DNA from 4 places in the Virgibacillus sediminis genome. Region 1 is predicted to be linked to each of the others. Evidence: riboswitches for the same ligand, from Rfam matches in the RefSeq annotation. Region 1 holds a riboswitch; each other region holds the start of a gene.
The links. A riboswitch is a leader RNA that binds a small molecule or an ion and turns the genes downstream of it on or off. The one in region 1 is predicted to bind thiamine pyrophosphate.
Positions count from the first base shown of each region.

Region 2: another riboswitch for thiamine pyrophosphate. It lies ahead of ACFODW_RS03905 (lipoate--protein ligase family protein); the one in region 1 lies ahead of ACFODW_RS00530 (3-oxoacyl-ACP reductase).
Region 3: another riboswitch for thiamine pyrophosphate. It lies ahead of tenA (thiaminase II); the one in region 1 lies ahead of ACFODW_RS00530 (3-oxoacyl-ACP reductase).
Region 4: another riboswitch for thiamine pyrophosphate. It lies ahead of thiW (energy coupling factor transporter S component ThiW); the one in region 1 lies ahead of ACFODW_RS00530 (3-oxoacyl-ACP reductase).

Region 1 covers NZ_JBHRRZ010000001.1:93,628-101,359, forward strand. Annotated here, with positions in the region: gene qoxB (cytochrome aa3 quinol oxidase subunit I) at 1-1,021, shown strand, start outside; gene qoxC (cytochrome aa3 quinol oxidase subunit III) at 1,023-1,628, shown strand; gene ACFODW_RS00515 (cytochrome C oxidase subunit IV family protein) at 1,630-1,992, shown strand; gene ACFODW_RS00520 (hypothetical protein) at 2,089-2,322, opposite strand; gene ACFODW_RS00525 (endonuclease) at 2,892-3,797, shown strand; TPP riboswitch at 3,972-4,071, shown strand; gene ACFODW_RS00530 (3-oxoacyl-ACP reductase) at 4,208-4,960, shown strand; partial or broken gene ACFODW_RS00535 (LLM class flavin-dependent oxidoreductase) at 4,964-6,220, shown strand; gene ACFODW_RS00540 (hypothetical protein) at 7,232-7,285, shown strand.
Region 2 covers NZ_JBHRRZ010000006.1:95,873-103,604, reverse strand. Annotated here, with positions in the region: gene ACFODW_RS03935 (anthranilate synthase component II) at 1-142, shown strand, start outside; gene trpD (anthranilate phosphoribosyltransferase) at 126-1,151, shown strand; gene trpC (indole-3-glycerol phosphate synthase TrpC) at 1,152-1,937, shown strand; gene ACFODW_RS03920 (phosphoribosylanthranilate isomerase) at 1,939-2,577, shown strand; gene trpB (tryptophan synthase subunit beta) at 2,555-3,754, shown strand; gene trpA (tryptophan synthase subunit alpha) at 3,754-4,545, shown strand; TPP riboswitch at 4,622-4,725, shown strand; gene ACFODW_RS03905 (lipoate--protein ligase family protein) at 4,839-5,699, shown strand; gene lipA (lipoyl synthase) at 5,671-6,615, shown strand; gene ACFODW_RS03895 (M20 metallopeptidase family protein) at 6,686-7,732, opposite strand, start outside.
Region 3 covers NZ_JBHRRZ010000002.1:92,486-100,217, forward strand. Annotated here, with positions in the region: gene ACFODW_RS01465 (ArsR/SmtB family transcription factor) at 1-6, shown strand, start outside; gene ACFODW_RS01470 (heavy metal translocating P-type ATPase) at 1-2,098, shown strand, start outside; TPP riboswitch at 2,359-2,466, shown strand; gene tenA (thiaminase II) at 2,558-3,241, shown strand; gene ACFODW_RS01480 (TatD family hydrolase) at 3,250-4,029, shown strand; gene ACFODW_RS01485 (D-serine ammonia-lyase) at 4,248-5,579, shown strand; gene rbsK (ribokinase) at 5,930-6,814, shown strand; gene ACFODW_RS01495 (zinc-dependent alcohol dehydrogenase) at 6,963-7,732, opposite strand, start outside.
Region 4 covers NZ_JBHRRZ010000006.1:69,257-76,988, forward strand. Annotated here, with positions in the region: gene ACFODW_RS03750 (BCCT family transporter) at 1-928, shown strand, start outside; gene ACFODW_RS03755 (hypothetical protein) at 1,116-1,529, opposite strand; gene thiE (thiamine phosphate synthase) at 1,638-2,261, opposite strand; gene thiM (hydroxyethylthiazole kinase) at 2,254-3,036, opposite strand; gene thiD (bifunctional hydroxymethylpyrimidine kinase/phosphomethylpyrimidine kinase) at 3,033-3,839, opposite strand; gene thiW (energy coupling factor transporter S component ThiW) at 3,836-4,339, opposite strand; TPP riboswitch at 4,419-4,527, opposite strand; gene ACFODW_RS03780 (zinc-dependent alcohol dehydrogenase) at 4,595-5,728, opposite strand; tRNA gene ACFODW_RS03785 (tRNA-Ala) at 5,855-5,927, opposite strand; gene ACFODW_RS03790 (5'-nucleotidase C-terminal domain-containing protein) at 6,159-7,732, shown strand, end outside.

The sequences.
Region 1 (7,732 bases):
CGGCTACACGGCGATGGTATGGTCGATCATTGTGATAGCGGGGCTGAGTTTCCTTGTCTGGGTACACCACTTCTTTACAATGGGGGCAGGTGCCTTTGTGAACTCTGTGTTCTCGGTTACCACCATGGCCATTGCGGTTCCGACAGGGGTGAAGATATTCAATTGGCTGGCAACATTGTACAAATCGAAAATCCAGACAACAACAGCGATGATGTGGGCATTGGCATTTATACCAAGCTTTGTGATCGGCGGCGTAACAGGGGTCATGCTCGGCATGGCGGCAGCCGATTACCAGTTCCACAACACATACTTTTTGATTGCCCACTTCCACTATGTTCTGATTTCAGGGACCGTCTTCGCCTCCTTCGCCGGGTTAGTATACTGGTATCCAAAAATGTTCGGGCATAAGCTCAATGAGCGGATCGGGAAGTGGAGCTTTTGGCTGTTCGTGATCGGCTTTCACGTTTGCTTCCTGCCGCAATATTTCCTTGGGCTGGATGGGATGCCGCGCCGTGTGTTCCATATCGTACCGGAATGGATGCCATTGAACCCCATTTCGACGGTCGGCGCATTCGGTATGGGAATTGGTTTTGCCGTGTTTGTTTATAACATTTATTACAGCTACCGTCACAGCAAGCGAGAAACGACGGGTGATCCATGGGACGGACGGACATTGGAGTGGGCTACACCGACACCGGTACCGGCGTATAATTTCGCCATTGTGCCACATGTCGATTCCCATGATGCGTACTGGGAAATGAAACGAAAAGATGAAGTGATTTATGATGAAACAAAACTTGAACCCATTCACATGCCGAACAGCACTGGCCAGCCGTTCATCATGATGTCCATGCTATTCTTTGCCAGCTTTGCACTTGTATTTGAATGGATTTGGCTGGCAATTGCCGGCTTGACCGGGGTTCTGGTGATGATGGTGGTTCGTTCCTTTGACTATAACGATGGCTATTACATTGATGTGGTAGATATAAAGCGGACAGAACGATCGGCAAGGGGGTTATAAGATGAATGCACAGGAAATCAAAGGCAAGCCGCTGGAGTATCAGACAGAAGAAGGCGAAATGGCGATCGTCGGGTTTTGGATTTTCCTTGCGGCTGAGATGGCTTTGTTCGGCACATTATTTGCGACATATGCCGTATTGTTTGGCCGCACTGCCGAAGCTCCTGCCCCCGCAGAACTGTTTGAACCGGGCACCACTCTTATAATGACTTTCATTCTGCTTACGAGCAGTTTTACATGCGGAATCGCCGTACATGAAATGCGTCATGGGTCGTTAAAAGGGCTCATGACATGGCTGGCCATCACCCTGTTTCTTGGTCTCAGCTTTCTGGGATTGGAGATGTACGAGTTTTACCATTATGCCAGTCTTGGTGCGACCCTGCAATCGAGTGCTTATTGGTCGGCTTTCTTTGTCCTGACCGGAACACACGGCCTGCATGTGGCGTTCGGAATCGGCTGGTTGATTATGCTGCTCATTCAGCTTGGACAGCGTGGTATCACTGCCGTTACCAGCCGGAAGATATTCGTCATCGGACTTTACTGGCACTTTTTAGATGTCATTTGGATTTTTATTTTCACAGCGGTTTATCTGATTGGGATGGTGGTTTAATATGACAAAGCGTTCAAGGCGACTCCCGGTAAAGCATATTATTGGCTATGGAACATCTATTGTACTGACACTTGTTGCAGCATGGGCGGCACTCGGTTCAGAACTGCCGGTGAAGTGGATAGTCACAGCCATTCTCTTGCTCGCGGTGATTCAAGCAGCCATACAGTTATTCTTGTTCATGCACTTGACCGAACGGGGAGCCGGTCATACGCCATGGAACATGATGTTCCATGGAGCGGTCGTATTTGCGATCCTCGTAGCGGGCTCTCTGTTTACTATGTCATTCGGATTCATGCATGAGGAGAAAGGCAGCAGCGGGGATGGCCAAAAACCCCAAGAGCAGCTTCAACAGTTAGAGAATTAGTGATACACCTTAAAACCTCTCTCCGGCAATAGGAGAGAGGTTTTAAATGTGTGTTTTGTTTTGATAGTTGTTATTGTATGTCCTTGACGTATTAGCTTAATGGATGATGAATAACACCCAGCCAACGGCCGATAATAGAAGGCTGGCATAAAACATGATCCATGTGATGGAAAAAAAGGCAGGTGCCTGAATAAACATCACTCGAATAAAGTAAAACCACATGCCAACAAGCAATATCGACTGGATCACTGCTAGCAATATTCTCCTCACGTGTAGGAAAATAAACGGTGTGACCGTCCCGAGAATCATGAACATGACTGTGATACCCATTGATATCATCTCCGATTATCAGTATTAGCCGATTCTATACTTCTATTGTAACACACCATTCGGAATATTGGCACATAGCTATTGCAACAAAGACGAGAGAGGTGATCGCACATCGGCTTTTATCAAGTTAACTAAGAAATTTATTCGTTCTCTCCCATTTTATTTAAACCGAGGGGAAAAGGAAGTGATAAACGAGTATTAGGTGAGGGGGGCATCAGATATAAGTGTTATGCTTGATATCGAGTGGACAAAAGGTGAAATTCCCCAACCGTCTCCTGTATTTCTGCCGATAATATCGGTTCTACCAGCTCATCCCTTTGTTTTTCTCTAACTCTGTCCTATTCATATCCATCATAATGACCAGCAAACCAGCAATACCAAGATTATGAACTAATAGCACAAATTGATTGGTAATTTTGACATATTGTTGCCACTATCCTCCAGTGCTACTATATCCATAAGGGCTCATCCCCTGTTAACCCAAAGCATCTAACGCTTTTTATCCTTCCCGCATCCTAATAAGGATATTTTATGGTGTTTTAATTCTACTGGTATAAGGAGGAATATATATGAGTTTATCCCCTGATAAAAAGGTCATCACTACCAAAAATCCTCAGCAAATGAATATCATTCTTTCTCAGCTTAGAGAAACACAAGAAAATATACAGAAAGACAAAAGAGAATATTATGACGAGGAAACAGATAAGCAAAAGATCGAGCAATATTATAAGAATATCGAATTTGAAAACGCTGATGGCAACGAACTGATTCAGTCATTACAGCAATTTCTCCGGGATACCCACATGAGCGAGGTAAGTTACGACCCGAGCGAGTATCTTTACCCTTGGGTTGATCTACGTCCTGATGGTAATCTTACAAGCATTTACTCAGGTAGAAGAAGGAAAGCGGAAGAAGTGATCAAAGAGGACTATGCCATTTCCATAAGACGAAAAGAAGCCCTTCAAAAGATGACTGACGGCAATCAAAATCAGCTAGCTATTCAATGGGAACTGATAGAGAAAAATTTTAAATATAATTGTGAACATTCCGTCCCACAGTCCTGGTTTAATAAGCAAGAACCAATGCGAGGGGATCTCCATCATCTGTTTACATGTGAACCTGTTTGTAATTCTATAAGAAGCAATTATCCCTACTATGATTTTAAGGATTATGAACCAGAAAAATTGATGTCGAAGCGAGTAGAAGAGAAGTGTGGAAAGGCAAATGAGGGATTATTTGAACCTGAAAGTGGCAAAGGAACAGTGGCGAGAGCCATGTTGTATTTTTTAATCAGGTATCCTGACGAGATAGAATCATCTTATAAGGAAGGTATCGACATGGAATTATTATTAGATTGGCACCAGAAATTCCCCCCTGATCTTTATGAAAAACATCGCAACCAGGCTATCTATGAAATTCAAGGAAACCGGAACCCGTTCATCGATTTTCCAAAGGAAATGTTGAAATGCTTTTAATATATAATGCTCTACAGTAAATTGCCTCAAGGTGTTTATCGGCCCACGCTTTGAGATAATGTGGAATGTTGTTTCCATAACAACGTAATAACTGTAAGTTTGAATATATATAAAATAAAACCCTTGATTTTAAATTGGAATTATGTGACTATGAGTAGTAGAAAACTTTATAAGTGGTAACACTAGGGGTGCTAAAAAGCTGAGAGAGACATTTGTCTTAACCCTTGAACCTGCACTAGGTAATACTAGCGAAGGGAAGTGGTACATAAATAGATTGTTATACCTTATTTATATGGTGTTTTTTAACAATACATGAATTCAAAACCATTTCTTTCATTAGAAATGGTTTTTTATTTTATTTATCATTTTATTTTTTAAATATCAAAATTAAAAATATAGGAGTTGTTATGATGACTAGAACAGTATTAGTAACAGGCAGTAGTAGAGGTTTAGGAGCAACTATTGTAAAGACATTGGCACAACAAGGATTTCAAGTGGTTATCAATTACTATAAAAGCAAAGATGCTGCGGAGAAGCTTGTTTCTGAGATTGGTCAAGAGAACGCTGTTGCAATTCAGGCTGATGTAACAAATCGTAAGGAAGTAGATAAGTTGATAAAAGAAGCAACTGAATATTTTGGTCAAATAGATGTTGTAGTCAACAATGCATTAGTAGACTTCAAGTTTGATCCAAATAAACAGAAAGCCTTCACAGAACTCACTTGGGATGACTACCAAAAACAACTAGATGGCACTTTAAAAGCAGCATTTAATGTAGTTCAAAGCGTCATATCTCAATTTATTGAACGACAAAATGGAAGTATTATAAGTATAGGTACTAATTTATATCAAAATCCTGTTGTACCCTACCATGAATATACAACAGCTAAAGCTGGATTAATAGGTTTTACACGTAACATCGCTTCTGAATTAGGACTATATGGTATAAAAGCGAATGTAGTTTCAGGCGGGTTATTAAAAATGACTGACGCCAGTGCCGATACAACACCAGAAGTATTCGACTTAATTGCTCAATCAACGCCATTGAAGAAGGTGACCACACCCCAAGATGTAGCCAGTATGGTTGCTTATTTATCTTCGGAAAATGCGGACGGTATTACAGGGCAAAATTTCACAGTAGACGGCGGTTTGACAATGAACTAATAGTGTGGACACCATCAAGCTGCTTGGTTAATGCCTGACTCAAGCGTTGAACGTATTGGAGACATTTCCTATTACCAATCTTTAGCACAGTTAGCAGAAAAAGGTTACTTTGACGCAGTATTCTTTGCTGATAATCAGTCATTTCAAGGCAAAGATTCAAGTGATATGCCAGCGTTTTGGTTTGATCCAGTAATCAATTTAACTGCTATTTCACAAGTGACTGATTATGTGGGATTAGTTTCAACAATTTCAAGTACTTTTTCTAATCCTTTTACAGCTTCACGACAACTATTAAGTTTAGACCATATTACAAAAGGACGTGTTGGTTGGAATCTCGTTACGTCAATGACTGATTTTGAGGCGTTAAATCATGGTATGGAAGAACTACCGTCACATGATAAACGTTATGAGAAGGCAGATGAATTCGCTGCTTTAATGAATAAGTTATTTCTTTCATGGGACAGCAGTGAGTTTCTACATCATCGAGAAGAAGGAAAATTGATAAATCCTTCAAACATCCAGCCTTTTAATCACGAAGGTACCTACTTCAAAGTGTATGGTCCATCCACCACGCCAAAAAGCCCACAGGGCAAACCAGTATCAATGCAAGCAGGGGCATCTAAACAAGGCATTGCGCTAGCCGCAAAATATGCCGACGCAGTCTATTCAGTGTCGTGGAACTTAAAGCAAGCAAAAAAATTCCGTGAAAAATTAGAGGGACAAGTTAAACAAAGCGAAGACGGCAATAGACATATTAAAGTATTTCCAGGCTTAGTAACCTATGTAGGCCGTACTCATGAAGAAGCTTTAGCCAAAAAAGCAGCATTAGATGAGCAATTACCTCTTGAAACAGCTTTAAGACGATTGAGTTTCTTTATTCAACATGACTGTTCTAATTGGGAAATTGATAAAGAAGTACCCCAATTACCCCCAGTAGAAGAATTTACTGGTCCAGTTGGACGTTACGAAACGATACTAGAAATTATTAATGATACTCGACCTACAGTAAGAGAATTATTAGGATATCTAAGTGCAGGCGGTGGACATCACACGCTGATAGGTACACCCGATGAAATTGTGGATCAGATGGAAGTCTGGTTTGAAGCTGGAGTGGCTGACGGATTTAATCTTATGCCTCCTACATTACCCGGTAGTTTAGAAGACTTTGTTGAACTAGTTGTTCCTGAAATGCAAAAAAGAGGTATTTTCAGAAAGAATTACGAAGGGCACACCTTCCGTGAACATTTAGGATTAACCTAATAAATTAACTGTAAAATGACTGTACTGGTTTAAAAGGTAAGAAATGTATTAGTATCAAAACTTGGGAATATTCTCGTAAGGGTAATAATAATTGGACTTACTGATTCAGACAATGATTTATGTATTAGGGTAAAATAAATAACAAATAAAAAAATGGGAAATACATTGATGATTAGTTCTGCAATTGGGCGCAGTTGAGCAGTAAAGCCCAATTCGCCATTGGAGGGGCGTAATTGTTTATATCAGCATACATAATTTTTTAAAAACACTACTAAGCCTAATATGCCGGAAATTAAGCGAAGAGGCGATAGGCAGAAGTAGGTCAGATGAGTGCTACCGCCCTTTAAAATTCCAAAAAAATAATATTATATTAAAATACTGTCCAGTAAACTGGGCAGTATTTTGTTGTTCTATTTTCTATGATACTTGAGAGTAAATAAACTGGTAACTTTGACAAAAAAGACGAAGCCGAAGAATCATAAAATAGATAGATTCCATGAAGCTGAAAGAGCATGGAATTCTCATAAGATTTCAAGTTTATTTTTCTTCTAATCTATCCTTGACGAAAAGGCCTTGAAAAAAGTTGGAAAGATCGATTAGAAGCTGACATCCCTTAACCAGGAAGTATAAGTGCTTTCCTCTACTCTGAAGAATGGCTAATTCGGTATAAGAACCTTTTGAACACAGAAACAAGGGACACCACTGATGAAAATGTATCTGAACCGGTCATTGAAATCAACGAGCTTGAAGAAGTATATATCACAGTTGGCGAAGTTTAATGATTGTTCTTTTCAAGTATACCGCATCTAAGCGGTACACTTTCTTTCATAAATTTATGTTTGGTAATTTGATGGACGGTAAATGACCACTCTTCTGCTAAACTGTAAGTAATATGGAATCTTTGCTATAGTTATTTTGTACAGCAAGGCTTTCATGGGTGGTGGCTCACTCACTGACTTCCATGACGGAAGGGGGTGATGCCTCATGACGGTATTTGAATCGTTGGTTCTGATGATTTCCTTTGGGACATTGATGGTTACGATTCAATCGAGTCATAAAAAATAACCACCCCTTAAGCCTGGCAAGCGATTAGGGTGATTATTTCCAACTACTCTATAGTGAGCCGCCCCCTTGAAGGGCTGTTGTACATGACCGCTAGTGTGTCCGCACTAGCGGCCTCTTTTTATTTTGTGCAATGATTATATTCTTATTATACCCTATATTGGCTGGGAATGAAAACCTCATAGATGTTTGTATCTTTCCATAAACAAGAAGATGGTTCATTTGCATAAGAAAGAACCGTATTATTCTGATATCACCCCTGGGCGCATGGATTATTATGTTAAGATGACTGAAAATGTAAATCAATATACTTAAAATAACTGGCAGGATAATGAACCAAAACAATCTCTAATAATCACCCATCCAAAGTCATAAATACCAACAATAAGCGATTAACAATAACCCTCTTCAACAAAACTACTTCTTCCACAATGCGCTTTTCATTCGCCT
Region 2 (7,732 bases), on a different contig from region 1:
GGGGATCAAACACAAAAACCACCCTTTATACGGAGTGCAGTTTCATCCTGAATCAATTGGAACCACAACAGGCAAGAATATCATTCGAAACTTTTTGAAGGAAATCAGAGAGGAGAGCGAATTGAATGAAACAATATCTTAATAAGCTGATTAAACAGGAGAACTTAAGTCTCAAGGAAATGAAGGATGCAACAAATTACTGTTTCACTGATTCTGTAACGGAAGCAGAAATAGCCTCCTTCCTGACGGCTCTGCAGGCTAAGGGAGAAACTGCGGAAGAAATTACCGGCATCGTAGAAGTCATCCGCTCCCGTTCTTCCTTCCATACTGGACCGGTTATGCATGCCATGGACAACTGCGGTACAGGCGGTGACCAATCATACAGTTTCAATATCAGTACTACTTCCGCTTTTGTGATTGCCGGTGCCGGAGTGACAATTGCTAAGCATGGCAACCGAAGTATTTCAAGCAAGACCGGCAGTGCTGATGTGCTGGAACACCTCGGTGTATCCCTATCCTTTTCTAAGGAGAATGTAGAAGAAATGCTGCAGAAAAATAAAATAGCATTTCTATTTGCACCGCATGTCCATGCCGCGTTGAAGCCTTTTACCCAAGTACGTAAGAACCTCGGCATACCTACCATATTCAATGCTATCGGGCCACTGACTAATCCGGTAAACTTGGATACACAACTTATAGGGGTCTACCGGAAAGAACTTCTTCCGCTTCTTGCCGAGGCAATGCATCAACTTGGAAGAAGGCGCGGAGTAGTCGTAAATGGGGCAGGTAATATGGATGAAGCCTCCCTCGCCGGCGAAAACCATTTGATCATCCTGGAAAACGGAGAGAAGAAAGCCATCTCCCTCTACCCGGAAGATGTGGGCCTCCCATCCTATACCATCGATGAGATCCGTGGCGGCAACCCAAAAGAGAATGCAGAGATTCTAAGAAATGTCCTGCACGGCCAAAAAGGTTCTTACTATGACACAGTACTCTTAAATGCTGGTTTGGCTCTATTTACCAGCGGAGAGGCAGAGACCATCCGCGGAGGGGTCGAATTAGCCAGAGAAAGCATTGATTCAGGCGCAGCCCTGGAAAGGCTGAATCGCCTAGTAGAATACAGCAGTAAAATTCCAAGCGAGGTGTCCTAATTGTCAATCCTGAAGAAAATCATTTTAGAAAAAGAAAAGGAAGTAGTTGAACTCAAAAAAAGGGAGTTCAACAAAACTCATCCCAAAGCAATTTCCAGCTTTCAACAAACAGTGGAGAACAGCAATAACATGAACATTATTTCGGAAATTAAACGTGCTTCCCCTTCCAAGGGAGAGATACGTATGGATGTGGATCCTGTTGAACAGGCGAAACAGTATGAAGCAGCGGGCGCATCCGCTATCTCCGTACTGACTGACCGTTCCTTCTTTAATGGATCCATGGATGATTTAAGAGCAGTCAGGGAAGCCGTAGACCTCCCTATTCTTTGCAAAGACTTTATCATCGACTCGGTACAGATTGACCAGGCGAAAGAAGCAGGGGCTAATATTATTCTGTTAATTGCGGCCGCCCTTACGGATGAACAGCTGCAGCAGCTCTACCAATATGCATGCGAACTGGATTTGGAAGTATTATGTGAAGTCCATAATGAGGAAGAAATGCACCGGGTGCTCCTATTAGAACCGGAAATCATCGGAATCAATAACCGTAACCTCAATACTTTTGAAGTGGATATAAAAACGACAGAAAAGCTGGCTGCCATGGTTTCCAATCCAAGCACTGTCCTGGTATCCGAAAGCGGCATCCGCACCGGCGAAGATGTATATCGAGCGAAGGAATCAGGAGCCCGGGCCATTCTTGTCGGCGAAACATTGATGAGGTCGGATAATCTTGTGGATACCTTCCGTGAATTGCAGCTAGCCGTCAAGGAAGAAGAGGTGAGGTAGGATGAAAGTTAAAATTTGCGGAATAAAAACAGTTGCTGCAGCCCACTCCGCAGTACAGGCTGGGGCTGACTTCATTGGATTTGTTTTTGCACCCAGTAAACGGCGGATCACTCCTGAAGATGCAGCACTGATTGCTCATTCACTCCCTTCCCAGGTGAAAACAGTAGGAGTATTCGTCAATGAAAGCACCGAGAACATTCTGCAAATTGCCAGTCAGGTTGGCCTGGATTACATCCAACTCCATGGTGACGAACCGGAACAGAAAGCAGCGGAACTTCCCTATAAGGTTATTAAAGCCTTCCCTTTTAAAGAAGAGGAAATTAATAGAATCACAGGATACTCATGTGATTACTATTTGATAGATAGTCCAAAAGGAAACAACCGTGGCGGGAATGGAACGACATTTAATTGGGCTTTGACAGAGAAATTGCCAGTCAGCAGAAAAAAGACCATTTTGGCCGGCGGGCTTACCCCGGAAAATATTCAGCAAGCTATTAAAATGGTCAATCCAGCTGCAGTGGATGTCTCCAGTGGAGTGGAGACGAATGGAGAAAAGGATCCAACCAAGATACGGAAATTCATCAAGAATGCAAAACAGATAAGAAAGGATGAGGCCAATGACCACATATACCATGCCTGACCAATCAGGAAGATACGGAGATTTCGGCGGGAGGTTTGTACCGGAGCTGCTGATGCCTGCGGTTATCGAATTGGAAGAAGCATATAAGGAAGCAATGAACGACCCCGAATTTGTGGAAGAGCTTAATTACTATCTAAGACAATATATCGGCCGTGAAACCCCCCTTTATCATGCAGCCAATATATCTGAAAAATTAGGGGGAGCGGACATTTATCTCAAGAGAGAGGATTTAAACCATACAGGTGCCCATAAAATCAATAACACGATCGGCCAGGCATTATTAACGAAGCGGATGGGCAAAAACAAGGTAGTTGCAGAAACAGGCGCAGGCCAGCATGGAGTGGCCACCGCCACAGTGTGCGCACTGCTTGGCCTAGAGTGTGTAGTGTTCATGGGAGACGAGGATATACGCCGGCAGAAGCTTAATGTATTTCGTATGGAGTTGTTGGGCGCGGAGGTGCGTGGTGTCTCTCAAGGCAGCGGAACATTGAAAGATGCAGTGAACGAAGCACTCAGATACTGGGTGAGCCACGTAGAAGACACGCATTACATCATAGGCTCGGTTGTAGGTCCCCATCCATTCCCGCAAATTGTACGCGATTTGCAGTCTGTTATCGGAAAAGAGACAAAAAGGCAGATCATGGATCAGACAGGAAAACTGCCAGATGCAGTGGTTGCATGTGTAGGCGGCGGAAGTAATGCTATGGGGATGTTTCACCCATTCATCGAAGATACCGACGTCAAGCTTTATGGAGTGGAAGCAGGTGGCGCAGGGCTGGAAACGAACCAGCATGCGGCCACTCTCTCCGGAGGAAGAGTAGGAATCCTGCATGGTACAATGACCCACCTGCTGCAGGACAGCAACGGACAGATCGAAGAAGCCTTCTCCATCTCTGCTGGGCTTGACTATCCTGGAGTGGGGCCTGAACACAGCCATCTGTATAAAACAGAAAGGGTGGCCTACACCTCCATTACCGATGAAGAGGCACTGGAGGCATTCCAATATCTCTCAAAAACCGAGGGGATTATTCCAGCATTGGAAAGTGCACATGCTGTAGCATATGCAGTCAAACTGGCACAGCAGATGGAGAGAGGCGAATCCTTGGTGATCTGTCTGTCCGGTCGAGGAGACAAAGATGTAGACCAAGTAAAAGAGAAAATCGAGGAGGAACAATAATGGGGAAAGCAAAATTGGAAAATACATTGAACCAAAGAAAGGAATCGGGGCAAAATCTATTTGTACCCTATATTATGGCTGGGGATGGCGGCCTGGAAAATTTGGAAGAACGCATCTCCTTTCTTGAGGAAAGCGGAGCTTCTGCTGTGGAGCTGGGCATACCATTTTCCGACCCAGTGGCAGACGGACCGACCATTCAGGAAGCTGGGATCCGCGCTCTTGAAAAGGGCACATCCCTTTCCATGGTGCTGGATGAACTCGCTTCTTTCCGTAAAGAGCGAAACATACCCGTTATACTGATGACCTATTTCAATCCCATACTTATCTATGGACCAGAACGCTTTGCATTGGCCTGCAAACAAGCAGGTGTAGACGGCGTAATCATTCCCGACCTCCCATTGGAAGAGCAGTATATTGTCAGTGGTTATTTAAAGGAGAATGATATTGCATTCATCCAACTTGCAGCAATGACAAGTCCCGATGAAAGACTCGCTGAGCTCGCCAGAAGATCAGAGGGATTCCTCTATGCTGTTTCCGTCATTGGAACTACAGGGGCGAGAACCTCGCATAACGAGAAGGTGCAAGGATTCTTGGAAATGCTCAAAAGTCACAGCAATGTCCCTGTACTTGCCGGCTTCGGCGTATCCAACGCCAACCAGGCGATAGAACTCAGCAAGTCTGGAGATGGTGTGATTGTCGGCAGCAAGATTGTGGACCTTCTCCATCAAGGGGATACAGAAGCAATTAGGCAACTAATTCAAGATAGTACACAAACTAACGTAAAAGTATGATTCGTTTTATCGGACTTTCGCCAAGATTTACAATTAAGGAAATATAAGGTAGCATAGATATGGAATAATTAAAAAATTTAAGCACTAGGGGAGCCAGAGGTACGGCTGAGAGGGGCATTCGCCCTGACCCTTGCACCCGATTTAGGTAATGCTAGCGTGGGAAAGTGCAGTTGATATATATGCATATCACTTCATATATTGTCAGACTGCATTCTCCGTGAGTGCAGTCTCTTTTTTTGAGGCTGCGGGTTCAGCCGCTGTCTCCGTTTGGTGACGGAACAGGAGGTAACAATTTGGAGAAAGAATGGGCTATTCTGGACAGCGGTTTCCATGATGCCGCGACAAATATGGCTTTGGATGAATCGTTGTTGAACTGGCACAGCAAAGGTATGATACCTCCGACTCTACGATTCTATGGCTGGTCAAAACCAACCCTCTCCATCGGGCGGTTTCAAAAGCTGAAATCCATCAACATGGAAGCTCTGAAGCGGCACGACTGTGAGTTAGTCCGGAGGCTGACAGGCGGTAGTGCTGTCCTGCATGACAATGAGCTCACCTACAGCCTGGTGATCAATGAGCAGGACCCTTCCATACCCGCCTCTGTTCAGGAAGCATATCATATCCTGTCCAAGGGTGTCCTATCAGGTTATAGAAACATTGGAATTGATGCAGACTATGCCCTTCCTGAAAGAAAGCGGGAAAGAGAGAGAACCTCCATTTGTTTCGAAAAACCGGCGTTCTACGAGATGGTTGTAGACGGAAGGAAAATCTCCGGAAATGCCCAGACAAGGAAAAATGGCGTAGTGCTCCAGCATGGTTCCATCCCAATAAGCATGGATACCGAAATGCTATTTGACCTATTCCGTTTCTCATCCGAAAAACACCGCGTGAGGAAAAGAGAATCCTTTGCTGAAAAAGCAGCGGATATTGCACAACTGACAGGAAAAGAGCTGTCCTATAAGGATATGACGGAGGCATTCAAAAAAGGGTTTGAAGATGGGCTCGACATTAATCTGCACCCGATGGCCCTGTCGGATGCACAATGGAACGAAGTATATCAGCTGGCGGAGACAAAATACTCATCGGAAACATGGAATTATCAAACATCGAAGGAGCGTGTCGATAATGGCGAAGCAAGCAGAGTACATACGTAAACCCGATTGGCTGAAGACAAAGATCAATACCAACGAATCTTACAGAAAGCTCAAGCATCTGATGCGCGACAAGAAACTGAACACAGTATGTGAAGAAGCACGGTGTCCCAACCTCCATGAATGCTGGAGCGAGCGGAAAACAGCGACCTTTATGATTTTAGGGGATACCTGCACACGAGGCTGCCGTTTTTGTGCGGTTAAAACAGGCCTTCCGAATGAACTTGACTGGGGAGAGCCACAGCGGGTCGCTGATTCTGTCAAAGTGATGGGACTTAAGCATGTTGTGGTGACTGCAGTGGCAAGGGATGATTTGAAAGATGGAGGCGCCGCGGTATTTGCCGAAACCGTCCGGCAAATACGCAAGCAAAATCCTGCAGCCACCATTGAAATACTTCCTTCTGATATGAAGGGCGACTATGAGAGCCTTCACACGCTGATGGATAGTGGGCCGGATATTTTCAATCACAATATTGAGACTGTCCGCCGCCTTACTAAGAAAGTGAGAGCCATCGCTATGTACGACCGGTCGCTCCAGCTTCTTGAACGGGTTAAGGAAATAGCACCGAATACACCGACGAAATCAAGCATCATGGTAGGCCTTGGAGAAACCAAGGAAGAGATCATTGAAGCAATGGACGATCTGCGGGCACATAATGTCGATATTATGACCATTGGCCAATACCTTCAGCCAACCAAGAAACATCTTAAAGTAGAACGCTACTATCATCCAGATGAGTTTGAAGAATTAAAGAAGATCGCTCTAGAGAAAGGATTCAAGCATTGTGAAGCCGGGCCATTGGTACGCTCTTCTTACCATGCCGACGAACAAGTAAGCAATGCATCAGCCCAACGCAGGATTAAATACATGAAAGGCGTGGAACAACAAGAAGAATCAGAAGTTGATTTCCAATTCTAGTAAGTTTCCATAAAAAAACACCAGCCGCCCTCTATCGGGACAGCTGGTGTTTTTGCACCGGAAGCATCTCCTAGTTGTCAGAAAATACCAGTTGAGCGAACATCTTGCCAATATGGAGCATCGCCCGCTCATCTACTTTGAACTTAGGGTGATGATGTGGGTAAACAGCATCAATCTCTGGGTTTCCTCCGCCTACCGTAAAGTAGACTCCCGGCACCACCTGCTGATAAAAAGCAAAATCTTCACTGCCATGCATTGGCTCCTCCGTGTGGACTGCATCTTTCCCAAATACAGTCACAGCATTCTTCCGGACCTTTTCCGTTTCTTCTGGATCGTTCCATATGGATGGGCAGTCCTTCACATAGTCAAAATCCACTTCTGCACCAGCTGCTTCACAGGTGCTTTTGACAATCTGCCTCATAGATTGTTCAATGATTTCCATTGCTTCCTGGTCATATGTACGTACGGTTCCTTTAATAACAGCAGTATCAGGGATGACATTGGTGGCTTTTCCGCTGTGAAATGAACCGACGGTCACAGCTGCAGCACTTTGAGGGTTAACTCTTCTGCTGACAATCTGCTGCAGATTCACGACCAGCTGGCTTCCCGTCACCAACGGATCCACCGTATTATGAGGTTCGGAGCCATGGCCACCTTTACCATATATTTTAATGTAAAAGTCATCCTGAGCAGAAGAAAAGTAACCTTCCCTTACTGTACAGGTGCCGAAAACTTCCGTAGACATAACATGTGCACCATAGATAACATCGACTCCATCCAAGCAGCCGTCTTCTATCATGCTTTGGGCACCACCTGGCGTGGCTTCCTCAGCAAACTGATGAACGAAGACTACCGTTCCCGGCACTTCCTCCCGTACCTCACTCAGCACCTTCGCCACACTAAGCAGGGAAGCCGTATGGACATCATGGCCGCATGCGTGCATGACCCCTGGAACTCGGGATTTATAATCTATATCGTTCTCCTCCTCGATAGGAAGTCCATCAAAATCGGCACGCAGAGCGATGGTCCTTCCAGGCTTACCACCTTTGAGGATACCTATGACTCCCCGCCCGCCTACACCTGTCTGAACATCTATGCCCAGACCCTTCAAATATTC
Region 3 (7,732 bases), on a different contig from region 1:
AGCTAAACAGACGTACCGATTGGAAGGATTGTCCTGTACGAACTGTGCGGCAAAATTTGAAAAGAATATTCGGGACATCCAGACAGTGGAAGATGTCCAGCTCAATTTCGGCGCTTCCAAAGTGACGGTGGAAGGAGAGGCAAGTGTCCGGCAACTGGAAGAGGCTGGTGCTTTCGATGGAATCAAGGTATATCCGGAAAGGGAGCGCCAACAGCCGAAGGATCCTTTTTGGAAGAAAAGGGAGAATCTGCTGCCGCTGATCTCCCTGCTGTTTACCATTGGAGGAATCCTTGCTGTCGTTCAGGCTGGGGATGAGCATCCACTGGGAATAGGATTATTCATTACAGCCATACTGGTCGGCGGGCTGGACTTGTTCAGAACAGGACTGAAAAACCTATCCCGACTGGAGTTCGATATGCGGACACTGATGACGATCGCCATCATAGGTGCCGCGATCATTGGCGAATGGGCGGAAGCGGCCATTGTCGTCTTTCTGTTTGCTTTGAGTGAGGCATTGGAGGATTACTCCATGGATAAGGCCCGGCAGTCGATCCGGTCCCTGATGGATATCGCTCCAAACAGGGCAACTCTCAGAAGAGACGGCCAACTGATGGAAGTAGATGTCGAGGATGTTCAGATCGGCGATATCATGCTGATCAAGCCTGGAGATAAGCTCGCCATGGACGGGGAAGTGGTGAAGGGTGCCACTTCCATTAACCAAGCAGCCATTACCGGAGAATCGATTCCGGTATACAAGAACCCCGGGGACGAGGTGTTTGCGGGTACGCTCAATGAAGAGGGATCACTGGAAGTCCGGGTTACAAAACGGAGTGAAGACACAACCATTGCCAAAATCATCCACCTGGTGGAAGAGGCACAGGCAGAAAGAGCTCCGTCGCAACAGTTTGTAGATCGATTCGCTAAATACTATACACCCGCCATCATTGTCTTGGCTGCCCTTGTTGCTGTAGTGCCGCCGCTTTTCTTAGGCGGGTCTTGGTCTGAATGGGTATACAGCGGCCTGGCAGTGCTGGTTGTCGGCTGCCCTTGTGCACTCGTCATCTCCACCCCTGTCGCGATTGTAACCGCGATCGGCAATGCTGCCAGAAATGGAGTACTGATTAAAGGTGGTATCCACTTAGAGGAAACCGGTCGCATCCAGGCCATCGCTTTTGATAAAACAGGGACATTGACGGAAGGGAAACCGGAAGTGACCGATATCTTGCCATTAGGGGAAAAATCACCACAGGAGATCTTGGGTATGGCAAAAGCACTGGAAACTTATTCGCGCCACCCGCTTGCTTCCTCCATTATCCGCAGGGCGGAGGAGGAAAACGTGGTGGATTATACGGCAGAGGCTTTCCAGTCCATCACCGGAAAAGGTGCTTCGGCAACCATAGAAGGAATCGATTATTTTATTGGCAGTCCTTCCTTATTTGAAGAGATTCATGCGCCAGTGGAAGCCCATGCAGAACAAATCGGCAGCTTGCAGGCCGAGGGGAAGACCGTGATGCTTATTGGAACGAGGGAGGAAATAACAGGCATCATTGCGGTGGCCGATAAGGTGAGACATACCAGCCGCACGATCATCGAGAAGCTCCATGCGTTAGGTATCAGGAAGACAGTAATGCTGACCGGAGATAATCAAGCTGCCGGCAACGCGATAGGAGAGCAGCTTGGCATGACCGATACGAAGGCAGAATTGCTGCCGCAGGATAAGCTGTCAGCTGTCAAAGAAATACGGCAATCATATGGCAACACGGCAATGGTAGGAGATGGAGTGAACGACGCTCCTGCGCTGGCTGCTGCGACAGTTGGTATTGCCATGGGGGGAGCCGGTACGGATACGGCACTTGAGACGGCGGACATTGCCTTGATGGCGGATGATCTGGAGAAATTGCCATATACCGTTTCCCTCAGCAGACAGGCATTAACGATCATCAAGCAGAATATCATTTTTGCGCTTGGTATTAAGGTGGTTGCACTTCTGCTGGTGGTTCCTGGCTGGCTGACATTGTGGATTGCGATTCTCGCCGATGTGGGGGCCACACTGGCGGTTGTGTTGAATTCAATGCGATTGATGAAAAACGGTGAATAAAATGATTGTGTGCTAGGACAAAAGTGTTTAATCAAAAGAAAAAGCTGAATGAGCTAGAAATCTAGTTTAGTGGGAATAGCCGCTTCGGAAACCGAAGTGTATTTCCGGAGTGGTTTATACCCACTCATTTAGTTGGTCCGGTTTATCTGCTAACTGGGCTGCCCACAGCTAACCCTCAACTCCTAGCCACTGTTGCCCGCAAGTATTTGACAATTACCAATTCAATGATATATTGAAGGTAATACCATTCGAATAAGTGAAACTTCCACTGGGGGAACCTTGTTACAAGGTTGAGATTAAAGTGTACTTTAAGACCCTTTGAACCTGATCTGGCTTATACCAGCGTAGGGAAGTGGGGCATGGGATACGTCTATTCATAAACCAGTATATTCAGCCTCCACTTCCTGTCTTCAGGGAGGGAGGTTTTTCTATGCAATGGAAAATTGAAGGAGGTTTATGATGAGATTTTCAGAGGAATTAAGAAAAGAGGCAAACCCTATTTGGGAAGCGAGCTTCAGCCACCCGTTCATCAAAGAATTAGGAGAAGGAACACTTCCACTTGAGTGCTTCCGCTATTATGTCATGCAGGATGCCTATTATTTGTCCCATTTTGCCAAAGCACAGTCAATCGGGGCAGCGAAAGCGCAGGACTTTTATACGACAAGCAGGATGGCATCCCATGCACAGGGGTCCTATGAAGCGGAGATGGGTCTGCATGAAACTTTTTATAAGATGCTTAAGATAACGGATCAGGAACAGGAGAATTTCATTCCGGCGCCCACTGCCTATGCATATACATCACATCTGCACAGGGCAAGCTATAACGGCCATCTCGGCGATATCATTGCAGCGATTCTGCCGTGCTACTGGCTCTACTATGAAATTGGTGAACGCTTAAAGGGCTCCAAACCGGAAGAACCTGTCTATCAGAAGTGGATGGATGCTTACGGGAGCGATTGGTTCAAAGAATCAGTGATGGAGCAAATCGATCGGTTGGATGCGATTGCCGAAGAGGTAACCAAGCAGGACCGTGCCAGGATGAAAGAACATTTTATGATCAGCAGCCAATATGAATACTCCTTCTGGGAAATGGCCTATAGAATGGAGAACTGGCCAATTGCTGTTGAGTCTGTAAAAAGCTGAGGGACCACATGCGAAAGAAAATCATCGATGCCCATATTCATCTGGATGCATACCGGGAGGAAGACCGTGCCGCTATTCTTCAGGAAGCTGAAGATGATGGAATCGATCGGTTGATATCGGTCTCCAGTGGCCTTGCCTCCTCTCGTGTGAATCTAGCTTTATCTAAAGAGTATCCACAGGTTCTGACGGCATTTGGCTATCATCCCGAACAGCCATTGCCACCAGAAGAAGAGCTGGCCGACTTGCTTCAGTTTATCAGACAGAACAGTGAAGAGATGTCCGCGGTGGGGGAGGTGGGTCTTCCTTATTATCTGATTAAGGATGACCCGTCACTGCCCCTCGAACCATATATTGAACTGTTGGAAGCGTTCATCCAGCTCGCCAGTGAGCTGGATGCCCCATTGGCTCTGCATGCTGTTTATGAAGACGCTCCACTTGTCTGCGGCCTGTTGGAGAAGCATTCCATCCAGGATGCCCATTTCCACTGGTTCAAGGGAGATGACAAAACCGTCGAGCGAATGAAGCAGAATGGTTATTATATTTCCGTTACACCTGATGTTTTATATAAACCAAAGATTCAAAAGCTGGCACGGGATTATCCATTGGATCAAATGATGGTGGAAACGGACGGTCCCTGGCCGTTCGAGGGGCCGTTTCTGCATCAAGTGACCCATCCAAAGATGATTCACCAATCTGTAGATAGAATTGCTGCGCTGAAAGGGCGGGCGGTCTCGTCCGTCTATAGGCAGCTATATGCCAACACGACTCGATTCTACCGGATTTCCTGATGAACCTGCACCTTCTCCTGGTTTGCCCTGACATGCGACACTCCCGCTGGGACCATGTTACAATTGGAACTAATCAACCAGAACCGGAAAAATGCGGCTGGTATCATATGAAGCTCTATTATTCACATATTATATGCAGAAGTCGTATTTCCACTTTTAACGAACAGGACTTAGAGTTGCTTTCGTTATGAATCTCAGAAGAGTAGGAGGAGTCCGACATGATATCCAGAGAAGTAATGGAGAAATATGAGCAAAGATTTCCGGAATTAGCAAAGATTCAAAGAAAGGAACCGGTCCTCTGGCTGAATCAGCAGCTGGAAGGGGTCAGTAAACTTGAGGCTTCTGTCACCAAGGACGACATTTATGAAGCCGAACGCCTGTGGGAGAGGTTTGCCTCATTTATCAAAAAGGCCTTCCCAGAAACTGAGCCGGCAGGTGGCATCATCGAATCGCCGCTGACTGCGATACCCGGCATCCAGGATGCACTTACCGATTTATATGACACGCCTCTCCCAGGCCAATTGTATGTGAAAGGGGATCATTCCCTGCCTGTTGCAGGCTCGGTCAAGGCGAGGGGAGGCTTTTTCGAAGTGCTCCATTACGCGGAGAATCTTGCACTGAAAGAAGGTAAAATCAGTACGGATGATGATTATTCGGCATTCGCCCGTCCTGAATTTAAAGAGTTCTTCAGCCAGTATAAAATAGGTGTCGGATCCACCGGCAACTTGGGCTTGAGCATCGGTATCCTGGCAGCAACTTTGGGTTTCCGTGTCTCTGTTTATATGTCCCGTGATGCCAGACAGTGGAAGAAGGATCTTCTACGGGAAAAAGGAGCGGAAGTAAAAGAGTTTTCGGGCGATTTCAGTCTGGCTGTTGCGGAAGGCCGGAAACAGACGCTTCAGGATCCCCATGGTTATTTCGTGGATGATGAAGACTCCCGGGAGCTATTCCTGGGCTACAGTACGGCTGCCATCCGTTTGAAGAAGCAGCTGGAAGAGCAGGGAATCCGCCACGATGCAGAACACCCCGTCTTTGTTTATCTCCCTTGTGGTGTTGGCGGTGCCCCGGGAGGCGTGACTTTCGGGCTGAAACATATCATCGGTGATCATGTTCATTGCTTTTTTGTGGAACCGACCCATTCTCCTTCCGTCCTGATTGGTATCGGCACTGGGGAAGGGGCAGGAAAAAGCGTCCAGGACTTCGGACTCGATAATAGGACAGAAGCAGACGGCCTTGCAGTCGGCAGGCCATCCCGGTTTGCGACACACATCAGCAGTCAGCTAGTGAGCGGGATTAGTACGGTGGAAGATGACGAACTCTTCCGTCTGCTTGCCATCACCAAGGATAAGGCGGGTTTTAGTTTGGAACCTTCTGCAGCAGCTGGACTTTCGGTGCCTCAGCAGGTCCTTGCGTCTTCCTATTTGGAGGAGCAGCAGATCCGTCCAGAAAATATCACCCACATCACATGGGCGACCGGCGGTGGATTGGTACCAGATCCAGAGAGGAAAGAATTCTATGATAAGGGGAAAGGGCTGCTTGGGGCCAACTAGCCATGCAGCTCCCCTTACTCTGGGGAGCTCTTTGAGGGTCGTCTCCCGGCTCGTCGGGAATCCACACTTCCTGGAGAATACCCCTGCTTCATTAAAAAAAATTGTATACAAATATGTACACACTTCCCAGATCAATCTTTAAACAATGGTTTTATGTGAACCTTCATCGTAATTCCCTCATATGCCGACCTCGTTTTTCTTACTCATCTTTTTCTTCTGAAGCCCGATTTTTCTAGTATTTTCAGCGGCAGCTAGTCAAGGTTCTCCAATAATTATAAGGCAGCATAGGAAGTGGGTACAGTCAATGACAGAATGGAAAAGGACGCAGCTCAGAAAGGGGAGGAATTAGAGTGTCCAGAAAGAATAAGGTATGTGTAGTAGGCAGCATCAACATGGATCTGGCAGTTAATGCCGAAAGGATGCCCGAGCAGGGAGAAACCATTTTAGGGGAAGGTTTTGCCATGAGCCCTGGTGGCAAGGGAGCGAATCAAGCAGTGGCAGCGGCGAGAATGGGGGCTGAAGTGGAGATGATCGGCGCGGTGGGAGATGATTCCTTTGGGCGCTTGCTGGTGTCTGGATTGAGGGATGAAGGGATCCGCACGGAAGGAGTCCGCACTATGCCAGGAACGGCAACAGGAACAGCCACTATTATATTGTCCGGCGGGGATAACCGGATCATCGTCGCCCCAGGTGCCAATCAGCAGGTGAGCCCGGAATTGGTCCGAACGCAAAAAGAAAAGATAGCAGGCAGCTCGGTTCTTCTGCTGCAATTGGAGATTCCGATAGAAGCCGTAACAGCAGCCGCGGAAATTGCCAGCGATCATCACGTGCCGATCATTCTTAACCCGGCCCCATATCAAAAAGTGCCAGGCGAGTTAGTGGAAGCTGCTTCTTACATAACACCTAACGTGGTGGAGGATATGGCGATGAGGCAGGAATCTTTCTATTCCCGTATCGAGCATAAGCTCATCCTGACAAAGGGGGAGGAAGGAGCTGCCTATTCTGCCAAAGGAAAAATGGAGACAATACCTTCCTATCAGGTGGATGTGAAGGATACCACAGGAGCGGGAGATACCTTCAATGGTGTATTGGCAGCACGGTTGGCTGCTGGGGAAAGCATTCCTGATGCGGTAGCTGCATCGAATGCCGCCGCTGCTTTATCAGTGACAAAGACAGGGGCACAGGCAGGGATGCCCACCCGTGCGGAACTGGAGCAGTTTTTGAAAAAAGAATAGGATACATAAAGACAGGGCTTTCATGGAGTGGAACCATGAAGGCCCTGCCTTTTCACGTTGTTACGGCCATATCAGCTAGAACCCGCCGAGTGCGCCAATCCAGCCGCACTCGGTGGGGGCAAATTTACGTCGCTTTGCTGCCTGTGGTTTACGGCTTCAATACGACTTTGATGCAGCCGTCATCATGCTTATCAAACATTTCATAGGCCATGTCTGCGTCAGCCAAGTCCACTTTATGGGTAATGATGTCGGTTGGGTCAAACTCGCCGTTCTTCACCATATCAAATAGCTTCGGCATATAGTGGATGACCGGTGCCTGGCCGGCTTTGACGGTGATATTGCGGCTGAAAATCGAATGCAGCGGATAAAGGGTGGCCGGGGCACCATAGATGCCGGTCAGCATAATGGTTCCGAACTTGCTTACAGAGTGTGCTGCTGTAATGATCGGTTCAATGCTGCCGATTTGCCCGGTGGCTGCTTTGGCGTGCTCCTTGGCAGTCACTTCCCCGTCCATGCCCACACAGTCAATGACGATTTCCGCTCCGCCTTTCGTGATTTCCTTCAGATGTCCGGCCATGTCGCCGAATTCCTTGTAATTAAAGGTTTCCACTTGATTCGTATGCTTGGCATGTTCCAGACGATAGTCCTCATGGTCTACGGCGATGACTCGCTTGGCACCTTTCATCCAGGCGAACTTCTGGGTCATCAGCCCGACCGGTCCGGAGCCGAGTACGATGACAGTATCATTTGCCTTTACACCGGCATGCTCCACGCTCCACCATGCGGTAGGTACTACATCGGAAAGGAACAGTACGCTTTCATCCTCCAGTTCGCTGTCTTCCGGAATGACAAAGGAAGAGAAATCTGCATAGGGCACCCTGAGATATTCGGCCTGGCCGCCGGGGTAGTTCCCGAACA
Region 4 (7,732 bases), on a different contig from region 1:
CCCGCTCGGTTTTCTTGGTTTGCAGATATCCTATGGCCTTAACCATATGTTCGGTGTACCGAACACTTTGACCGTAAGTATTTTGGTTGTTTTCTCCCTTGTGATTATAGCAGCTGTTTCGGCTGCGACCGGGGTAGATAGAGGGATTCTTACATTAAGCCGCTATAATGTCGGATTCACCATCTTTTTAGCTGCTGTCATATTGGTAATCGGTCCTACCATGTTTATTATTGATGCATTTGTCGGGGGAACCGGTTTTCATATTCAGAATTTCTTTACGATGAGTATGTACAGGGGCGATGAAGGATGGCTGTCCTTTTGGACGATCTTTTTCTGGGGCTGGTTTATCGGATATGCTCCAATGTTGATCGTTTTCATCAGCAGAATTTCCCGGGGCAGAACCATCAGGGAACTGATCATTGCGGTTTCCATTGTTGCACCTATTGTAAATAACTTTTGGTTCTCTGTGGTTGGGGGAACTGGGGTGCATTTTGAGATGGAGAATCCTGGATCTATATCCAATGCCCTAAATGAAGGGGGAATGCCCGCAGCAGTTATGGCGATCACTGACCAGCTCCCAATGGGCACGCTGATGGGTATTGGGTTTTTGCTCGTTTCCATCATTTTCGTAGCTACTACTACTGACACGATGTCCTATACCGTAGCAGCTACCTTGACGGGGAATGACCATCCAAAACGCTGGCTTCGGGTATTCTGGGCGCTGATTTTTGGTGCAACTACCATGGTGATATTAACTATAGGAGAGAACAGCATCGCCTCCATTCAGAACTCCATTGTTATAACGGCTGTGCCAGTTTCACTACTATTACTCCCGCCGTTATGGACTGCTCCTCGTATTGCCCGCCAGATGGCATTGGAGCAAGGATTGGTCTGGCAAAGGGAAATGAAAAAGAAAATGGATAAATAAGCATCTATAGTTTGCTCTGACTGTTAAGCAGTCAGGGCATTTTTAATGGTTCTGGAAACAGGTCGGGCAAAAAATGTTGGGATGATTGATCTAAAAATATAGCCACATCCTTCGACCAGCCGTCCAGTTCTGGGAAAAATAAAAGGCTGCCGGAGATACCGGCAGCCTTAGGGCTTTGCCTCATCAGTTAATAACATTGGAAAGATTCAATACGGTCCAGATCAATACCAAAGTAGACCCATCTGCGTCCTTGCCAGCGGTATCCAGCAATGGAGTTCCGGCCGACAAAGGTAGGATAAAACCAAAAAGAATCTCTTCTTAACCAAATGTAGGTGAACCTGTAAAGGCATCCACGGATTCCTCCAGGATCCACCGCATACAACTGAAATTGATTCTGATCTGGAGTAAAAGGTGGTGGCGGGGTGCTTGGAGCACCTGCAGGCTGTCCTCCCGGTCCACCCGGGAAACCTCCTGGCCCTCCAGGGAATCCACCCGGAGGACCGAGGCCTGGTCCTCCTTGGCCGAACAATTGGTTCCAAACGAACTGTGGTAAATTAAATTGCCTCTCTTCATCCGAAGGCGGCCATGGACGATGGTTCATAGAATGCCCTCCCAAAAAATGTTTTCCATATACTATATGGGAGAACGACCTACTATGGGAGTAAAATTAACATAATAGGCAGGAGCGGAGATCGTTGACTGGAATTATTTACAAACAGTCCACCACGGAAGCGATGTTATCTGCCCGGGTAATAGCAGAAATCACCGAAACCCCGTCTGCTCCAGCCTTTATGACTGAAGAGGCGTTGGCCGGGGAAATGCCGCCTATTCCGACAATGGGCATGGCAGGATGCTTTTCCCTCAAAGTACTGATCCACTCAGTACCTACTGGCCTTTTGGCATCGGATTTAGTACTTGTAGAAAAAACCGGACCTGCACCGATATAATCAACAAAGGAAAGCGGGCTCGTGGACAGTTCTTCTTCATTGGATAGGGAAAGTCCGATGAGTTTATCCGGGAAGAGCCTCCTGACTTCTTCTGCAGGCTTGTCGTTCTGACCTATATGGATGCCGTCAGCATCCAGCTCATTGGCCAAATGGAGGTCGTCATTCACAATGAATGGAATATGATGGGAACGGCATATGTGCTGCAGTTCTTTTCCCAATGCTCTTTTTTCGTCTCCTTCAAGCGAGCCCTTCCCTTTTTCCCGGAATTGGAAGGCGGTTATCCCAGCCTCAGCGGCTTCTGCAAGGATGACCCGCGGATCACGGGGGCAGTCCTGGCTCCCCATGATGAAATACTTTCTGAGCAGCTGATGGACTTTATCATTCATCTATATCCCTCCTGTTCAACTTGGCGGGGTCCTTGGAAAGAGCATCAATGAACCGGGACATAAATGTGCCGGGCCCTTTAACATCCGGAGAATCTGCAGCATATTCGGCTGCCAAACCATAGAAATTGACGGCAGCAAGTGCTTGTTGATCGGCAGAATGGCCAGTTGTCAGGCAGGCAGCCAGTATGGAGCCCAATAAACATCCTGCGCCTGTCAGTTTTGATAGATAGGGGTCTCCTGTATTATTTTCAATAATTCTGTTGCCTTGGCAAATAATATCTTTTTTCCCTGTAACTATAGCGGTGGTGTCATAGGTGTCTGCAACTTGAGCAGCAATGTTTTCGGTGTTTCCCTCACCAGTCGAATCTACCCCTTTAGTTTCCCAGGGGATGTTTACAAGGTGGGCCATTTCTCCGGCATTTCCTTTGATGGCGGAAGGATGCACCTCAGCCAAAATTTTTTTAACAGCTTGGCTGCGCCAAGTGGTGGCCGCTGCTCCTACAGGGTCTAATACTACCGGTATGCCTATTTGGTTGGCAGCTTTACCGGCAGCAATCATGGCTTCCAGGTCACCGGATGTCAGTGTTCCGATATTTAGGAGCAGTCCATCCGCATGGGAAGCCATTTCTGCTGCTTCCTCTTGGGCCTTGGCCATTACTGGAGAGGCCCCGAAGGAGAGAAGTCCATTTGCCGAGAAATTCATGACTACCTGATTGGTTATATGATGTATTAATGGCTGATGTTCTCTTACTTCTTTAATGATCTCTACCTTCATTGTCTAAAACCTTCCTCCCTGATAGCCCAATGGTTTGTCGGTCCGTTGCCAGTACCAAGATCAAAAGCATGCTGAAGAGATGCTGTAATAAACCTCTTTGCATACTCCACCGACTCTATCAATGGTTTTCCCTGGCTGAGGTAAGCCGTTATGGCTGCTGAGTAAGTACAGCCTGTCCCATGGGTACTGGTAGTGTGAATTCGATGAGCGGAAAAGGAATGGATATCTTGGCCGTCATACAGGAAATCTATTGCCTCGCCTTTGATATGGCCGCCTTTAATTAATGCAGCTCCGACTCCATATGTGTGTACTAGCTCTTTAGCTGCCAGTTTCATATCCGTAACAGTTTCAACTTTTTTATCCAGCAGAAATTCTGTCTCTGGTATATTTGGTGTTACCAAGTCTGCATGTGGCAGCAGGTTTTCGCGGAGGAAAGCACGGGCTTCTTTTTCAATGAGGGCATCCCCGCTGGTAGCCACCATTACTGGGTCCATCACATACGGTCCCTTGATGTCTATGATTTTCTCTGAGATGGCTTCCATCATAGGAATGTTGGCGATCATGCCGGTTTTGAATGCGTGGACCGGCATGTCAGTAAGGACAGAATCAAGTTGCCGGGATATCATTTCCGGTGTCATATGCAGGACATCCTGAACACCTGTTGTGTTTTGGGCGACCACCGAAGTGATCACTGACATTCCATAGCTTTTCAATTCCTGGAATGTTTTCAAATCAGCTTGAATTCCCGCTCCGCCGCTGGGATCGGTACCGGCAATTGTCAAAGCGCATGGTATTTGTTTCATTGTGTATTCCTCCCTGTAATCTCCAATGCATTATTGGTTGATAGCTTTGTCACGATAAACCAGCCGATAATGGCTCCTGTAGTGCTGCTAATGATAAATGGCGGGATAAATGCAAGGGCACCCGCAGAACTGCCCATCAAAATGTTGGCAAAAGGGACGGCAAACAAAGCCCCGATAACCCCGCTTCCCAAAGCTTCTCCGGCTGCAGCCCAGATTCTCTTGCCGAACCAGCGGAAAAGCAGGCCGGCGAACAGGGCTCCCACCATTGCCCCAGGAAAGGCCAATAAGGTGCCGAGTCCCAGCATATTCCTTAATAGGCTGATCATGAAGGCAATAATTACCGCCGGGCCAGGGCCCAGGATGACGGCAGCCATGACATTGATAGCATGTTGTACCGGATAGGCTTTGGCTATGCCGGCTGGAAACCAGAGCAATTGGGAGGTGATAGTGCCAATTGCAATGAATACAGCCATTAATGTCAGTAAATGTGTACGATTCATCTGTATTCTCCCTTCTTTCGGAAACCAAAAAAGCCAGATCCCATGCAGGACCTGGCTTGAATAAGCTGAAAATAGATTGACAAATTGTCGACTACTTCCCTCCGCTGGTATGATCCAGATCAGGTCCGTAAGGGTCGGAAAGTCCATCTTTCCTCTCAGCCTGTATTTCGGCACCCCTAGTAGTTCTTGCTTTTATAGAATTTTCTATATTAGCATAACAAAAGTGTAGCTATTTGTCAGCATACTTGTTCAGTTCTAAGGTTTGAAGATTACTTTGATGCTGTTATCCTCTTTTTTATCGAACATATCATAAGCATCAGCAGCGTCTTCTATCTTCATTTTATGCGTAATAATATCTGTCGGGTCAAATTCCTTATTTTCAATCCTTTTATATAACTCAGGCATCATATGAATGACGGGAGCCTGCCCCATCTTTAAAGAAACATTATGGGTAAAGAAGTCTCCAATAGGGAAATTATTTGCTTCTGTAGCATATACACCTGTAAGTTGAACAGTACCGAATTTACGTACAGCCTGGGAAGCAGTTACAATTGGGCTGATGGTGCCGAACTGGTTATCTTTTTCAGAGCCGAACTCTGTGTTAGGCGGAACAGTCCCGTCCATACCAACACAGTCGATGACTACGTCGGCTCCACCTTTGGTCTCTTCCTTGAGCAACTCCCCGATTTTTTCCTCTTCTTTAAAGTTATAAGTCTCAGCCTGGTTGGTTTTCCTGGCATGTTCTAGTCGATAATCCATTTGGTCAACTGCGATCACCCGCTGAGCGCCTTTCAACCGGGCAAGTTTCTGCGTCATAAGGCCGACAGGTCCAGACCCAAGTACCACAACAGTATCTCCCTCTTTTACACCACTGTTTTCTACGCTCCACCAGGAGGTTGGGATGACGTCGGAGAGCAGCAGTACCTGCTCGTCTTCCAGTTCACTTGATTCAGGAACTTTAAAAGCGGTGAAATCTGCATAAGGAACACGCAAATATTCAGCCTGGCCACCCGGATGGTTGCCGTTCTGCTCTCCGAAACCAAATAATCCACCGACTTCCCCGTGCGGGTTGGAATTGTCACATTGGCTTTCCATTTGGTTTTTGCAGAAAAAGCATTCTCCGCAGCCAATATTGAATGGAATGACTACACGATCCCCTTTTTTGAGTTTGGTTACTTCAGAACCTGTTTCCTCTACAATTCCCATGGGCTCATGTCCGACCACGTAATCTTGTTCAGGGGTGATTCCCCCTTTATACAAATGTAAATCAGACCCACAAATGCCACTTGCCGTAATTTTGATGATAACATCCGTGTTTTCTTCTATATCCGGAGTGTCCACTTTCTTTGCCTTCATAGACTCTTTTCCTTGGAAAGTAACTGCTAGCATAAGTACACTTCCTTTTCAATAGTTTACAATGGATATATCCGCATGGAAGGAAAGGTAAACAAAGGAATTGCAGAGGGAAATAAAAAAGAGAAGCTTCCTTATAGTAAGGAAGCTTCTCTTTGGTGATGGAGCATAGCGGGCTCGAACCGCTGACCTCTTCGCTGCCAGCGAAGCGCTCTCCCAGCTGAGCTAATGCCCCATATCGGCCATCACAAGAATAAATTATATATGGGATTGAACAATTTTTCAAGGGTTTTCGCAAAAAATTTACGTTATTTTATAAATCGATAGGTACCAATAACGGTTTTTTCTATTTGTAGTTATATAGCACTAAATTTGACAAAATTTTACAAATAATTAATAGTATTTTATCAATGGATATGTAATATTAGAAGGGAAAAATACTATTAATAGGAAAGAGAGGTTGATTATGGACTATTTTTCCCGGAAAAAGATGATGTACTTAGTGCTAGTCTGTTTGGTGGTGTTATCCAACCTGTCTCCGGCAGCCACTGTCAGTGCAGCCGGAACGGAGCAAGAGGCCGGCACAGCAGCCGATGAGTTGTTCATTTCGGAATATGTGGAGGGAAGTTCTCATAACAAAGCAATTGAAATTTATAATGGGACGGGAAGTGAGGTGGAACTTTCCGATTATCAGCTTGAACTGTACAGTAATGCGGCGCAATCTCCCAACCACAGTATTACATTGAAGGGCAGCCTGGCAAATGGGGATGTCCTTGTGTTGGCCCATTCGGATGCAGATACAGCCATCCTTGACAAAGCCGATGAAATAGTGTCCTCTGTCATCAATTTTAACGGCGATGATGCAGTGGTACTCAGTAAGAATGGAGAGGCTTTAGATGTACTAGGGCAAGTTGGGGTCGGGGAGACATACGGCCAGGAGGTAACAATGACCAGGGAACCTTCTGTAATTTCTCCAACTTCCACTTATAATCCAAACGAATGGGCTGTTCATGATGAGGACACCTTCGATTATCTCGGCAGCCATACGATGGATGGCATGGATCCGGTGAGTCCACCGGTAGATTCAGGCGACAACCCTGAGCAGGATGCGGAAGAATATAGTATTGAAGAAACACGGGAGCTGGTGGATGGAACTTCCGTTATCGTGCAGGGTGTTGTCACGGCCGACAGCTCCGCCATCAGTAATGGAGAACAGTTTACGACCTACATACAGGATGAGACAGCGGGGATCAACCTGTTTTCCTTTGAACAAGGGGAAATTCCTGACGTAACTAAAGGGGACCTGGTCAAGGTGACGGGTAAACTTGATTCTTATAAGGGTTTGAAGGAAATCATCCCTTCTGAACTTGAAGTGCTGGAAGAAGGATATGATTTGCCGGAGGTACAGCAGATTACCTTAAAAGACCTGCAGGACCCGGCCATAGCAGAGAATTATGAGGGTGAATTGGTCGAGGTGAACGGGTTTATCAGCAATATTCCCGATTCTCCTGCGGGTGGCGGCTACAATGTGTCCATGGTAGATGCGGATTTCCATGGGACGACACTTCGGATTATGGAAAATTCCATGGATATAACAGCCATAGAAGCTGATAAATGGTATAACGTAACAGGTATTGTCAGTCAATATGACAGTTATCAGCTAATACCGACAGGTCAGGAGGATATTCAGACAGCGCAGGATCAGCCTGAAGCTCCGACAGCAGCCGGATATTATGAAGCAACAGTAGCAAGTGTGACGGACGGGGACACCATCCGGGTGGAAGAGCCAGTTTTTGGAGAGACGAGTGTACGGTTTGTGAATATGGATACGCCGGAAACCTACCCTTCAAAAAATGGTGACCCGGACAGGGAGGAAATCAATGAGAACCAGAAGCATTTTGGAGATTTGGCCACCGGCTATCTCAATGAACTAATCCAGCCTGGTGATGAGATATTCCTCAAAGTCGGGGATCAACCGACCGATGATTATGGCCGGATCTTAGCGGAAGTGATTAGGAAAGATGATGACCTCAATATCAA